Regions from separate parts of the Chryseomicrobium palamuruense genome, predicted to be linked through region 2. Evidence: riboswitches for the same ligand, from Rfam matches in the RefSeq annotation. Region 2 holds a riboswitch; each other region holds the start of a gene.
What was found. Region 2 has a riboswitch for S-adenosylmethionine ahead of ACFO0S_RS02610 (hypothetical protein). Riboswitches for the same ligand answer to the same signal wherever they lie in the genome.

Region 1 (3,312 bases), 190 kb from region 2:
AGTCGTCGCCTCGTAACCAATATAGACATTTTTTGCTTTTGCACGTTCATGTAAATCGATATGATACCGTGAGAACATCACTTTGTTCGCAGTGATGACGTGACAGCCCTTGTCAATAGCGCGGCACAGGTACCCATAAGCTGGCTCTTCTCCGACGATGGCTTCAAACACGACTTGCAATCCTGGAATAGACAAGACCTCATCAAAGTTATCGGTGAAGCGGACGCCTGGTGCAGCAGGTCGTTCCTTCTCCAAATCACTTACAAGAATCGCGCCGACTTCAATATCCAGCCCAAGAGACTGATGAAGTTCTTCCCGCTTATCTTGCAGGATGCGATGAATCCCCTGCCCGACTGTTCCATATCCTAAAATTGCTGCTCGTAGTTTTGCCATGTCCATTCCTCCAACTCAAGATAATCTCGATGTCTGTTATTTTTCCTATTCTAGAGGATTGTGACCCAGAAAACAAGAAAAATCTTTCTATAGAGGACAAATGTTTTTCTTAAAAACACATTTAGACAGGAAGTGCTGCTTTTCGAATGGCTTGTAAACCTGCGTCGAGTGCCTCTGTAATATCATCGATATGCTCCAGTCCAATCGATAAGCGTACCAGTTCCGGAGTAACGCCTGAGCGTAACAGTTCTTCTCCCTCTCCTAACTGTTGGTGTGTGGTTGAAGCTGGATGGATGATCAATGATTTCGCATCCCCTACATTCGCCACGTGAGAGAACAGTGGAATCGAGTCAATCAAGAGACGACCTGCTTCTTTGCCTCCTCTGACTCCAAACGTTAAGATCGATCCTGCTCCCTGTGATAAATACTTTTGTGCTAGTTCATGCGACGGGTGGTCTTCAAGTCCTGGGTAGTTGACCCATTCCACATCTTCATGCTGCTTCAGGTATTCGGCAACAGCTTGCGCATTCTCATTATGTTTTGGTACACGTAGGTGTAGCGTCTCGAGTCCTTGTAGAAATGAGAACGCCGCTTCCGGACTAAGGGCTGGACCAAAATCACGAAGAAGCTGGACGCGCAACTTGATAGCAAATGCAACTTGAGCCACATCGATGCCGTAACGAAGGCCATTATAGGTCACGTCTGGTTCTGTGAAACCAGGAAACTTATCACTGTTCCAGTCAAAGTTGCCTCCGTCTACAACCACACCACCAATGGTCGTCCCGTGACCACCAATCCATTTCGTTGCCGAATGAATCACGACGTGGGCGCCATGCTTGATCGGTTGTGTTCCGTACGGTGTTGCGAACGTATTATCTATGAGAAGAGGTACGCCAATTTCATTAGCAACAGACGCTACTGCTTCGATATCGAGGACATGTAGACTTGGGTTTCCAATCGTCTCGGCAAAGAAGGCTTTCGTATTTGGTGTCACTGCTGCACGGAAGTTTTCCGGGTTCGTCACATCGACAAACTTCACTGTAATCCCGTAGCGAGGAAGCGTATGAGCGAATAGATTATACGTTCCGCCGTAAAGATTAGAAGCCGCTACAATTTCGTCTCCTGCCCCCGCAATGTTCAGAATGGAAAAAGCAATCGCCGACATGCCGGAAGATAAGGCAACTGCTGCTGTTCCTTCTTCTAGTTGAGCGACACGCTGCTCAAATACGTCTACTGTCGGATTACCAATGCGCGTATAGATGTTCCCCGCTTCTTTTAAGCCAAATAGGTTTTGGGCATGCTCCGTATTTTGGAACACAAAGGATGTCGTCTTGTGGATCGGCACTGCACGTGAACCGGTCACTGGATCTGGCTGTTGTCCTCCGTGAAGTAAAATCGTTTCTGGGCGTAAATTGGTCATTGTTCTTCCTCCTTTAATGTGTCAGATCAGACATCCAGAGAGGAAGTGACAATGCAAAAGCCCCTCTTCAGTTAAGAAGAGGGGCCTACGCTTGTCCTCCTCTTATCTTCCAGATCACAATTGAATCTGTAGGAATTAGCACCTTTCCAAGCAAATGCTTGTTGGTTGCCGGGCTTCGCAGGGCCTAGTCCCTCCGCCACTCTGGATAAGAGTATAATATACGTCTGTCTGTTGAATCGTAGTATAGGATACCTTTATTTTGTTTGTCAACTCCCAATTTCATACTAACTGCACATCTCAACTACATGAAAGTGTGCCCAATCCAGTCATTTCAACGATTACTACGATTTTTAATTTTCTGTTTTTTCTGCCGAAAACGCTTGCCAAAGCATGGAAAGTAAGAAACAATAGACGTTGAGACCTTCGGTAACTGAAGAAATGAAGGAGGAATACTGTATGACAACGAAATTTGAAGAGTATACATATGAACGTCCAGATATGTCTTCTCTAAAAGAACAAGCAAAAACCGCACTAGAAGCCTTTAAAGGCGCGAAGTCGTTTGATGAACAAAATGAAGCAATTAAGACGTTAAATAAGCTGCGTGCTGATTTCTCAACGATGGCTAACCTTGTATATATTCGTGCATCGATTGATACGAATGATGACTTCTACCAATCGGAGCGCGATTACTTCGATGAGATCTCTCCAGAGATGGAAGAAATCGTGACAGACTACTACAAAGCGTTGATCGAATCACCATTCCGTAGTGATTTAGAAGCACGTTGGGGGCAACAATTGTTTGACCTTGCCGAATTCCAAATCAAATCATTCTCACCTGAAATCATGCCACTTCTCCAAAAAGAAAACAAATTGGCATCGGACTACTCGAAGCTTGTCGCATCTGCACAAGTTGAATTCAACGGAGAAACGCTAACGCTTGCTCAACTCGGTCCTTATGCAGAGTCCACAGATCGTGAGACACGTAAAAAAGCGAAAGAGGCATCATTTGGCTTCTTCGCAGAGCATGCTGACAAATTTGACGAGATTTACGATCAACTGGTAAAAGTACGTACAGAAATCGCTAAAACACTCGGATACAATAACTTCGTTGAGCTTGGCTATATCCGTATGAACCGTATCGACTATTCGGCGGAAATGGTGAAAACGTTCCGCGACCAAGTCCGTGACTACATCGTACCTGTCGCAACAAAGCTTTATGAGAAACAAGCAAAGCGCATCGGTGTTGACAAGTTGAAGCATTACGATGAGCCGCTAACGTTCTTAACAGGAAACGCTACGCCACAAGGATCTCCTGAATGGATTATTGAAGGCGGAAAGAAAATGTATGAGGAACTGTCACCTGAAACAAACGAGTTCTTCCAGTTCATGCTTGATCGCAACCTGATGGACCTGGTTGCAAAAAAAGGGAAAGAAGCGGGTGGCTACTGTACGTTTATCGAAAACTACGATGCGCCGTTCATCTTCTCAAACTTTAACGG
Region 2 (3,312 bases):
GAAGGTCATCGGCAATTTGAGCAATTGATGGAATGGTTAGGGGAACCCGTAGCGGTCAAAACAAAAGCCTGAGACATATCGTCTTAGGCTTTATTACGTAATGGTTTCAGTGCACCGCCCCAAGCTAGAACTTGATCGAGCATATCTGAAATGTTTTTATCATGCAAATCGCGTGGCTTGAACGTCTCCCCGTTTTCAAAGTCAAGGAATAGAGAGAGGACTGGATGGATACGGACATCTGCCATCATCAGTTCAGCACAGACTTGCCGAACATGTTCTGCAGCCCTCGTGCCCCCGGCAGAACCATAGCTGACAATTCCTGCTGATTTGTTGTACCACGCTTCACGTGCACTGTCTAATGCATTTTTCAAAGCGCCAGTCATACTGTGATTATATTCAGCGACAATAAATACGAACGCATCAAGTTCGTTTAATTTATCATTCCACTTTTGGACGCCTTCCGATTCTTCCGTTCCTAATAAAGGAAGGTCATAGTCTTTGATGTCGACCAGTTCATACTGTGCATCTCCGCGAGCATTCGCTTTCTCAAGAACCCAATTTCCTACCTGTGGACTCACACGACCTTCTCGGGTGCTTCCCAAAATGATGCCAACCTTTAATTGTTCCGTCATGGTTCTTCCTCCTTAGTCATATAGGGTTTGATCGATGGATCCATCCTCTTGGTAAATGGTTAAAATTCCGTCTTTGTTTGTCACATACGATTTGGCTTCTTCGAGAAGCTTTTGTTTTGTTTCAGCGGTCTGTATAGCACGCTCTCCATCTTTTTTCATCAGAGCCCATCCGTCATTATGCGTCTTTACCGTATAATGGGGACGGCTTGAATCATCTGTTCCATTCACATAATCTCTTGCTTTTGCGGTAGCAATGGAGATAGCTCGACCTTCTTCCATCCCGTCTTCTATCATTGCATTGGCCATTTCAATGGCTTTGTTTCGTATAGCAGCGTCTAAGTTTTTCATGGAATCAGGGTAGTCTGATTTTGTCCATGGCATACACATCGCCTCCTTAGGGTTCAGTTTTCCCTTGTTTCTCTCAATTAAACTACTAACTCTCCTATTTCACTTGCCATAGGCATCACTTCCTGATTTTTGAAAAAAGAGTTTTAGATTCTTTAAAATATGGGAAAGGATGTACATCGTACAGCACATCGAGAGGAGGAGAACATAATGATTTCGAAAACCGCCAATTACTGGATCCTGACGACAGGTGAAGAATTAAAACATCGATTATTGGCGCTTCGTGATGCCGGGTTTAAAGAAGATGAAGTCGTCATTTTGGCAAAGTCGGGTCGCCAAGTGAGCTGGCTTCAAGAAAATACATCCTTACAAATACAGACGGAAAACAACTCCTTCTGGGATTCTGCAGTTTCTTTTTTTCGAGGAGAAGATCGTGTACAAGACGTACTTTTTCGTCTGGGTTTCGGATCAGATGTAGTGGAACGCGCAGAAGCAGAAATTGATGCCGGTCATTATTTTGTATTTGCAGACCGAGTGAATGGTGCAAATCTCGGAGCGACGGATGATTCCATTCGACATGTAGTTAATGCGCCGTTTACGGATGAAGAGGAGAGGGAACACTAAAATAAATGAGACAAAGAAAAGGAGGATAAAGCAATGAATGAGTTTGAAAAAGAGAAAGAGAAAAACAACAGTGGGAAAATTCCACTACCAAGTGATGAAAAGTCATTGACGGAAGAAGAAAAAATCGACAGCGATCCCTTCTTTTATAGAGAAGACCCAGCCGATACCGAGGGTGAAAATGAACTCTACAATCACAAAAAGGCAGATAAAGACGATATTCGCTCAAAGTAACCATCTATGCTATACTTACACTAACTAAACAGAAACTCTTTTCTTATCAAGAGAGACGGAGGGATTTGGCCCTACGAAGTCTCAGCAACCTGCCTATGAGGTAAGGTGCTCCATCCAACAGGTATCCCCTGAACGATGAGGAGAAATATTGCTTATGCGACTCTTCTCTCTCGGGAAGAGTTTTTTGTTTGGCAAATTTCAAAAGGAGGCTGTTTTGCATGTCAAAACAAACACTTGAACAACAGTTGCAACAGTTAAAAGAGACGGAGCCAAAAAGTTATGCGGGAGCAATGGTACGTCACCAAAAAATGAAAGCTTTAGAAAATCAGCTGCTGTATTTGGAACTTGGAGAAGAGATTTCAAGAAGTCGTATCGACAAAGAGCGTGAAGAAATTTCGGCTCTTGAGCAGGAAATTGAACGCTTATCACGAAGTGTAGAAGAGAAGAAACAGAATTTGCACTTTTATTTATTTGGTCCAGCTAGCAAACGCTTATTCTAGGGAGGAACTTCAATGAAAATCATCGTCAGCTCAGATGCATGGAAGGGTACACTCACGTCCAAGCAAGCCACACGTGCACTCGCACAAGGGATTCAATCTGCAGACCCTACTGTGGAAGTCGTGGAATTCCCCATTGCGGACGGCGGGGAAGGCACACTCGATGCATTGATGAACGCAACGAAAGGAACCTATAAAACAGCACGTGTAGAAGATCCCCTCGGCAGATCGATTCAAGCGGCTTATGGAGTAACGGGTCTCTCCCGCCATACATGCGTGATTGAGATGGCCCAAGCCTCAGGTTTTAGCTACGTGAAGAAAGAAGAACAGAATCCTCGTCTCGCATCGACTTACGGGACGGGTCAATTAATTAAAGCGGCTCTCGATGAAGGGCATCGGAATTTTATTTTAGCCATCGGAAGCAGTGCCACAAACGACGGGGGCGCAGGTATGCTTCGTGCCCTCGGTATGAAGTTCATAAATGAACATGGTCAGGAGATCTCAGGAGACCTTCTACAGGTAAAAGACCTCGCACGACTCGATGATTCAGCATTTGATTCACGTATTCAAGAGTGCACGTTTGCCGTGGTCAGTGACGTTCAGATTCCTTATGTAGGTCCGGGCGGGGCGACGGCTCTTTACGGGGAGACGAAAGGAGTCCATCCTGACGATAAACAGGATGTGGAAGCGGCTTTGAAACGACTAGCGGATGTCATTGAATCTCATACCGGCTTACGCCTTCATGACCGGCCGGGTGCAGGAGCAGGTGGAGGGCTTGGTGGGGCTGTCCAAGCGTTCTTCCCCTCCAAGTGGTACCACGGAATCGACTTCATTTTGAAGCGTTCTGGATGGGAAAATTCTCTTTCTGGCGTCACGCATGTGGTGACGGGAGAAGGACGCCTGGACGCACACACCTTCCTCCAAGGAAAAGGGCCCCATGGCGTGGCGAAGTTTGCATCTGAACGAGGATTGTCTTGTACGCT
Region 3 (3,312 bases), on a different contig from region 2:
AGCTGCAAGTGCTTTATTTGGCATGATGTAATCCGTGAATTCCACCACTTCCAAATTAATACCTTCTTCTTTCGCAAGTTCCACAATAACTGGCCATTGCGGGCTGTCTGCACCATTTACCCCAATTTTAATCGTTTCTTCTGAACCATCGGCTGCTGAGTTACCATCGGCTGAGTTACATGCTGCAAGTGTTAGAGCAGCAGTTGCAGCAAGAGCTGCGAGTTTAAGTCGTTTCATGAATGTAGTCTCCTATCGTCTCATAATTTTTTTTGATAATGTATTGCCAAGCCATTGGGCGAGTTGCACAAGAATAATCAAGATAATTACTGTCACGACCATGACGCTCGTATCGAAGCGCTGATAACCGTATGTAATCGCAATATGACCGAGACCGCCACCACCGACATACCCAGCAACTGCTGAGAAATCGATTAAGCTGACTGTCACAAACGTCAGACCTAGAATCAGAGGTCCGAGCGCTTCCGGAATCAAAACGGTAAAGACGATTTGGAACGGGCTGGCTCCCATAGCTTTGGCTGCTTCAATTACACCAGGGTCAATGCTCATCAAGTTTTGTTCAACAATCCGTGCCACACTGAACGTTGCCATGATGGCCATTGGGAACACGGCAGCTCCAACCCCAATCGTTGTTCCCATCACGATTCGCGTTACAGGCATTAAGAAAACCAAGAACACGATGAACGGAATCGGTCGGATGACGTTTATCAGCAAGTTGAGAAGGCCATATAAAAAGCGGTTCTCTAAAATATTGCCCTGGCGGGAAACGAATAGTGCGAGTCCGACTAAAACGCCTAAAATCGAGCCTAGGATGAGGGTCAGGATGACCATCATAATCGTCTCGCCGGTCGCTTCTATGATGCGTTGGTAAAATGTACTCCACTCAACTTTCATGGATAATCACCTCCTTGATGTCGACGACTTGTTGAAGTTCTTGAATGGCATTCTTAATGTCTTCTACCTCCCCTTTAAAGGACACTACCAAATTGCCCAGTAGCTGATTTTGAATCTCGCGAACCGCTCCGTACACAACATTGAAATGCACATTGTGCTGTTGGGTGATCTTCGATAACAGCGGCTGACTCGTGGCACTTCCCGTAAAGGTGACTTGGTAGATATGCTGGTCACCAGCAGCGTGCCATTCTTTCAATAGACTTTGAGAGGGCAAGTCTTTATTCACCGATTGAATGAAACGCTTTGTTGTCGGGTGTGACGGGTTTGTGAAGACATCGAATACTTCGCCGTGCTCGATGACGTGCCCATTCTCCATAATGGCAACGCGGTTACAAATGGTGGAGATGACGTTCATCTCGTGTGTGATGAGGAGAACGGTGATGCCAAACTCTTGATTGACGCGCTTTAAAAGCTTCAAGATATCTTCCGTCGTTTCCGGATCAAGTGCTGAAGTGGCTTCGTCACAAATCAGAATCTCTGGGTTCGTCGCAAGAGCCCTAGCGATCCCAACACGCTGCTTCTGTCCTCCCGAAAGTTGCTCGGGGTAGTTATCTACTTTATCTGAGAGGCCAACGAATTCCAGCAACTCTTTGGTGCGCCGCGTGATTTCCGCTTTCGGCGTTCCCTCAAGCTTCAGCGGGTAGGCTACGTTTCCTGCGACAGTGCGGGAAGTGAACAAATTAAAGTTCTGGAAGATCATCCCGATACGTCGGCGTTGCAAGCGAAGTTGTTTGGCTTTAAGCGATGTGATGTCGGTGTCATTGATTTTGATAACACCACTTGTTGGCTTTTCAAGAAGGTTCACTAAGCGAAGAAGCGTACTCTTTCCGGCTCCGCTAAACCCGATGATGCCGAAGATGTCGCCTTTTTGGACATCGAGTGTGACATTCTGAACTGCGTGCACATCACGCTTTCCGACTTTGAATGTCTTGGATACGTTTTGGAATGTAATCATGGTGGACTTCCCTACTTTCTGACTAGAGTGCATAAAAAAAGACCTTCATCTCTTAAGAACATAAGAAATGAAAGCCATGAAAAAACGCCTCTCATTCTTATCTCTCAAGTGATGGACACTTGCAGGATTTGGCACTGACGCTTTTGCGCTTTGCCGAGACTTCACAGGGCCTGTCCCTCTGTCTCTCGTGATAAGAATTGGTGATATGTAGTTTTGAATTTAGTTCGTCTTGCTAACTGTTTCACAGTCTAAAGCATCAAAGTTTTCTCGTCAATAGTAATTTTACTAATTTTTTTAGTAGTCTGACTATGTAAGCGGTTGCTTTGTTGGTACGACGCGGATAGTTTTTTATTAGTTTTATTAAAAATTCTTTAAAAAGCATTATTTTGATTTCCTAGAAATGAACAAGCTATCCAATAAAAAAAGCTTCCTTTCTAAATACAGAAACGAGGCTCGTCTCATGTAAGCACGTTTGATTTGTATTTTGTAAGCAATTGCTGTGGGATATGGCAGTAATCATCCGGACAGCGAGCAAGACGGTCTTGGTGTTCTTCTGCACTTCGTACATAATTGGTAAGCGGCAGAACTTCTACAGCAATTCGGTCCTCATCTTCACGTTTCTTGATGAACGCCTTGGCCTGCTCTACATGTTTTGGGTCTATACTATACACCCCAGTTCGATACTTCTCCCCGACGTCTTCTCCTTGTTTGTTGATACTGTATGGATCGATGATTTCAAAAAGATAGCCCATCAACTCGTCGACAGATACCACATCTGGATGAAAAGTCGTTTTTACACATTCCGCATATCCGTCATATTCCCCGTCTAACGTTTGAGAAGTTCCATTTGCTCTTCCCGCTTCAGTCGAGACAATCCCTGGCAACGTCTTCACAAATGCCTGCACGCCCCATAGGCATCCCCCTGCTAAATAAATCGTCTGCATGCAAAATCTCCCCTTGTACTTAAAATTAAATAAAGACCGAAATCGATCGAAATCAATTCAGGTCTGTAGATGAAGTGTATTTAAAAAAATCCTTTTAAGTTCTGTTGAGTCTGATGTTGCTTATCTCAATAAAGTAGCAAATAAGATTCATCAGAACCAAAATTATACTTTTCCATCTCTAATTACAGCCTTAATCAAATTGGAAGTTAACCTTTGATTCGTATTAACTGCTTCTATAGCTCTCAAAGCAATTTGTTTATTGATTTTAAACTCTTCTAACGAAAGGCTCTTTTCTACTAAACGATATTCTTTTGAGTCTAAAGATAGTCTAGTCAAACATTTTCCCTCCAATTCAATAAAATGAATTTGCTTAATTTAAGTATACTTTATTATCTCATATTTTGTGCTTAAATGAACGTAAGTTGCAGCAGTATCTTCCAC
Region 4 (3,312 bases), on a different contig from region 2:
GTGTTGGAAGTAGTTCGCATCTAAGTCGCCGCTATCTAAATCTTGGTTAGGTAATACATAATCTTGGTAAGCTTCAATCACAAGTTCAATTCCCTGTTCTTCTAAAATAGGTTGAACTTGCTCTAAAATTTCAGCATGAGGTACGTTAGAAGCACCCACTGTTAGTGTTGTGTTCTCTCCCTCAGCTCCTGAACCGCCTTCTGATCCACATGCTGCTAAAGTTAAAATTCCTGCTCCAAGTACCAATCCTGTTGCTAATTTTTTCATAAGTAAACTCTCCTCTGTTCTCTTGTTATCGTTTATCTAAGCGGTTTGTGATCCAGTCGCCTAGCCACTGAATGATAAATACAATGAGTAAAATAATGATGGTTGCGACAATCATGACATCAGTCTGATTACGCTGGAACCCATCCAAGAAAGCAAGTGTACCTAGTCCGCCCGCTCCAATGACACCTGCCATAGCTGTGTATCCAACAAGGGCAATCGATGTGACTGTAATACCAGAGACAATAGCCGGCATCGATTCGGGAAGGAGAACTTTGCGAATGATCGTCCATGTCGTAGCTCCCATAGACTTCGCAGCTTCAAGAACACCTTTGTCAATTTCTTTTAATGCAATTAAAACCATGCGTGCGTAGAATGGTGCAGCTCCAATAATCAGAGCAGGAAATGCAGCATTGGGTCCTCGAATTGAACCGAGTAAAAATTTAGTAAATGGAATTAATAAGATGATCAAAATAATAAACGGGATAGACCGGAAAATGTTGACGAGTGCGCCGGTCAACCAGTTCGCCATTTTATTTGACCATACCTGATGAGGACTTGTTAGAAAGAGTATAAGTCCGATGGCTAAGCCAAAAACAAATGTTAACAATGTAGAAATAGCTGTCATATAGAGCGTTTCGTAAGTTGCTTCCCACATCTTTGGCCAGTCCACATTTGGAAAGAGATTCTCAATCATGGTGTATGACCTCCGATTGTACTTTTTGCGCATGGAGGAAACTTAACGCTTCATCAATAGATAATGCGTCACCATCAATGTGTAGCAGTAATGTTCCTAGTGCGCCATTTTGAGTTTGTGTAATATTCCCTTGAACAATGGTCACTTCCAGTTCATATTGCTTGATTAAGCGTGCAATGAGTGGTTGATCGGTTTGATCGCCAACAAATGTTAAGCGGATCAACTTGCCATTCGGGTACATGTCTAAGAAGTGATCGACCGTATCTGAGTAGTGAGCACCATCAGAAATTTGTGAAACGAATCGTTTCGTAATCGCCTTTTGGGGGTTTTTAAAGACGTCGATGACTTTCCCTTCTTCGACGACTACACCATTTTCCATCACAGCGACGCGGTGACAAATCTTTTGGATGACGTGCATCTCGTGGGTAATCAGAACAATGGTTAATCCCAGTTGTTTGTTGATTGTTACGAGCAAGTCCAGTATTTGGTCTGTCGTTTCAGGATCGAGTGCAGAAGTGGCTTCATCACATAGTAACACTTCCGGTCGATTGGCAAGCGCTCGTGCAATACCGACACGTTGTTTTTGCCCTCCAGATAGCTGAGAAGGATACGCTTTTTCGCGGCCTTCAAGACCAACCAGTGCAACGAGCTCTTTTACTCGTGTATCGCGTTCTTCTTTGGAAACACCTGCAATCTCAAGAGGAAACGCAATGTTTTCTTCAACGGTACGCGACCACAGCAAGTTGAAATGTTGAAAGATCATACTCACTTTTTGCCGGAACTGTCTCATTTGTTTGGAAGACAGGTTCGATACTTCTTTTCCATTGACTTGAATGGAACCCGCTGTCGGACGCTCTAGTCCATTAAGTAAGCGGATAAGAGAACTCTTTCCTGCGCCACTGTAACCGATAATCCCATAAATTTCACTCTCTTGAATAGAGAGTGATACATTGTCAACAGCGACTACATGGCCAGTTGACGTTGTATATTTTTTAAAGACATCTTGTAATTGAATCATATGCGCGCCGCCTCCTTTCCTTGTTATTATCGGGTGTCTGGATTCAGCTAATATGCAAAAAGACCCTTTCTGCGCAAAGACAGAAAGGGTCATCGTTTATTCAACGTATATCCATTCTCTCATCTTCCAAAGCGCTAGCTTTGCGTGACTTGGCACCATTTCACTTTCGTGACGGTTGCCGGGCTTCATCGGGCACTTCCCTCCACCTCTCTATATAAGAGCGACGCATATTCAATTAGTATTATTGTCAGTAATCGAATAGTACCACAGCCGTTTTTATGCGTCAACTATTTTTTATCACAGAAATTTATTATGTTTCATTCATTTGTTCTAGTAGATATGGCACAGACTGAAATGCATATATTTTTAAGTACTCTCCTTGATCATTTCTAAGTAATAAACAAGGTACACTTTCTATTTGCTCTTCATGCATGAGCTCCGGCGCATAGTTGGCATTCAATTGCGGGATAGGCTGTTGAAGGACTTCTTCACATACCGTAAGCATCTTAGATGCGACTTGGCATGTTCCGCACATCGGCGTATAAATATAAAGCCATTTCATTTGCTCTTGTTTCCAGTCGGCATAGGTTGTTTCAATCACGATTTTCTCCACCTTTACTTGATTTAAAGTAGCAAATCACTGCGAGGATGACAAGGGAAATGCTTTCGTGAGATGGGACAGGTGGGAGGTTTGGTGTAGGAACGGCTCGTTAGTTGCGGTAACAGCCATATTGGTGCGGAAATCATCGCCATTGACGCGGAAACCGTCCTTAACCAGAAAAAAGCCCGCCAACTGGCGGGCCACACAGTATTAGTTAATGAATTCTTCGTACTGCTCAGCAGACAATAATGCATCGGACTCTCCAGCATCTGAAGGTTCTACTTTAATCATCCATGCATTTTCATAAGGAGATTCGTTGACGAATTCCGGATTGTCTTCTAATGATTCATTGACTTCCACCACTTTACCGCTAATTGGCGCATAAAGCTCAGAAACCGTTTTAACAGACTCTACGCTTCCAAAAGCGTCGCCTGCTTTAATTTCGTCGCCTACAGCTGGTAGTTCAACGAATACGATGTCACCTAACTCAGATTGAGCAAAATCTGTAATTCCGATTGTCGCTGTACCGTCTTCTTGCTTTACCCACTCATGGTCTTTAGAATAACGAAGTTCTTTAGGGATACTCATCATTAATCTCCTCTCGACATCTGCAATTTTCTCTTTAATAGTGACACAATTCAATCATTTCGACAAGCTCTTATTTTTGCCACACAGCCTCAAAATCCGCTTCCTTAAAGCCGACAGTCACTTTTTCGCCATCGGTAGTGAACG

Region 1: linked by a shared signal. The riboswitch ahead of ACFO0S_RS01530 (O-acetylhomoserine aminocarboxypropyltransferase/cysteine synthase family protein) and the one ahead of ACFO0S_RS02610 (hypothetical protein) in region 2 are both predicted to bind S-adenosylmethionine.
Region 3: linked by a shared signal. The riboswitch ahead of ACFO0S_RS11245 (methionine ABC transporter ATP-binding protein) and the one ahead of ACFO0S_RS02610 (hypothetical protein) in region 2 are both predicted to bind S-adenosylmethionine.
Region 4: linked by a shared signal. The riboswitch ahead of ACFO0S_RS08620 (methionine ABC transporter ATP-binding protein) and the one ahead of ACFO0S_RS02610 (hypothetical protein) in region 2 are both predicted to bind S-adenosylmethionine.

What each region holds. Positions count from the first base shown of each region.
Region 1 is NZ_JBHSEF010000009.1:33,672-36,983, reverse strand. It holds gene ACFO0S_RS01535 (homoserine dehydrogenase) at 1-393, opposite strand, end outside; gene ACFO0S_RS01530 (O-acetylhomoserine aminocarboxypropyltransferase/cysteine synthase family protein) at 515-1,813, opposite strand; SAM riboswitch class I at 1,913-2,025, opposite strand; gene ACFO0S_RS01525 (M3 family oligoendopeptidase) at 2,270-3,312, shown strand, end outside.
Region 2 is NZ_JBHSEF010000009.1:220,657-223,968, forward strand. It holds gene ACFO0S_RS02585 (patatin-like phospholipase family protein) at 1-72, shown strand, start outside; gene ACFO0S_RS02590 (NADPH-dependent FMN reductase) at 84-632, opposite strand; gene ACFO0S_RS02595 (DUF2188 domain-containing protein) at 645-1,013, opposite strand; gene ACFO0S_RS02600 (general stress protein) at 1,188-1,601, shown strand; gene ACFO0S_RS02605 (hypothetical protein) at 1,635-1,832, shown strand; SAM riboswitch class I at 1,873-1,974, shown strand; gene ACFO0S_RS02610 (hypothetical protein) at 2,051-2,332, shown strand; gene ACFO0S_RS02615 (glycerate kinase) at 2,345-3,312, shown strand, end outside.
Region 3 is NZ_JBHSEF010000023.1:306,387-309,698, forward strand. It holds gene ACFO0S_RS11235 (MetQ/NlpA family ABC transporter substrate-binding protein) at 1-237, opposite strand, end outside; gene ACFO0S_RS11240 (methionine ABC transporter permease) at 250-912, opposite strand; gene ACFO0S_RS11245 (methionine ABC transporter ATP-binding protein) at 902-1,927, opposite strand; SAM riboswitch class I at 2,022-2,124, opposite strand; gene ACFO0S_RS11250 (peptide-methionine (S)-S-oxide reductase) at 2,386-2,871, opposite strand; gene ACFO0S_RS11255 (hypothetical protein) at 3,034-3,207, opposite strand.
Region 4 is NZ_JBHSEF010000022.1:47,506-50,817, forward strand. It holds gene ACFO0S_RS08610 (MetQ/NlpA family ABC transporter substrate-binding protein) at 1-267, opposite strand, end outside; gene ACFO0S_RS08615 (methionine ABC transporter permease) at 293-961, opposite strand; gene ACFO0S_RS08620 (methionine ABC transporter ATP-binding protein) at 954-1,979, opposite strand; SAM riboswitch class I at 2,096-2,200, opposite strand; gene ACFO0S_RS08625 (thioredoxin family protein) at 2,290-2,580, opposite strand; gene gcvH (glycine cleavage system protein GcvH) at 2,791-3,168, opposite strand; gene ACFO0S_RS08635 (arsenate reductase family protein) at 3,239-3,312, opposite strand, start outside.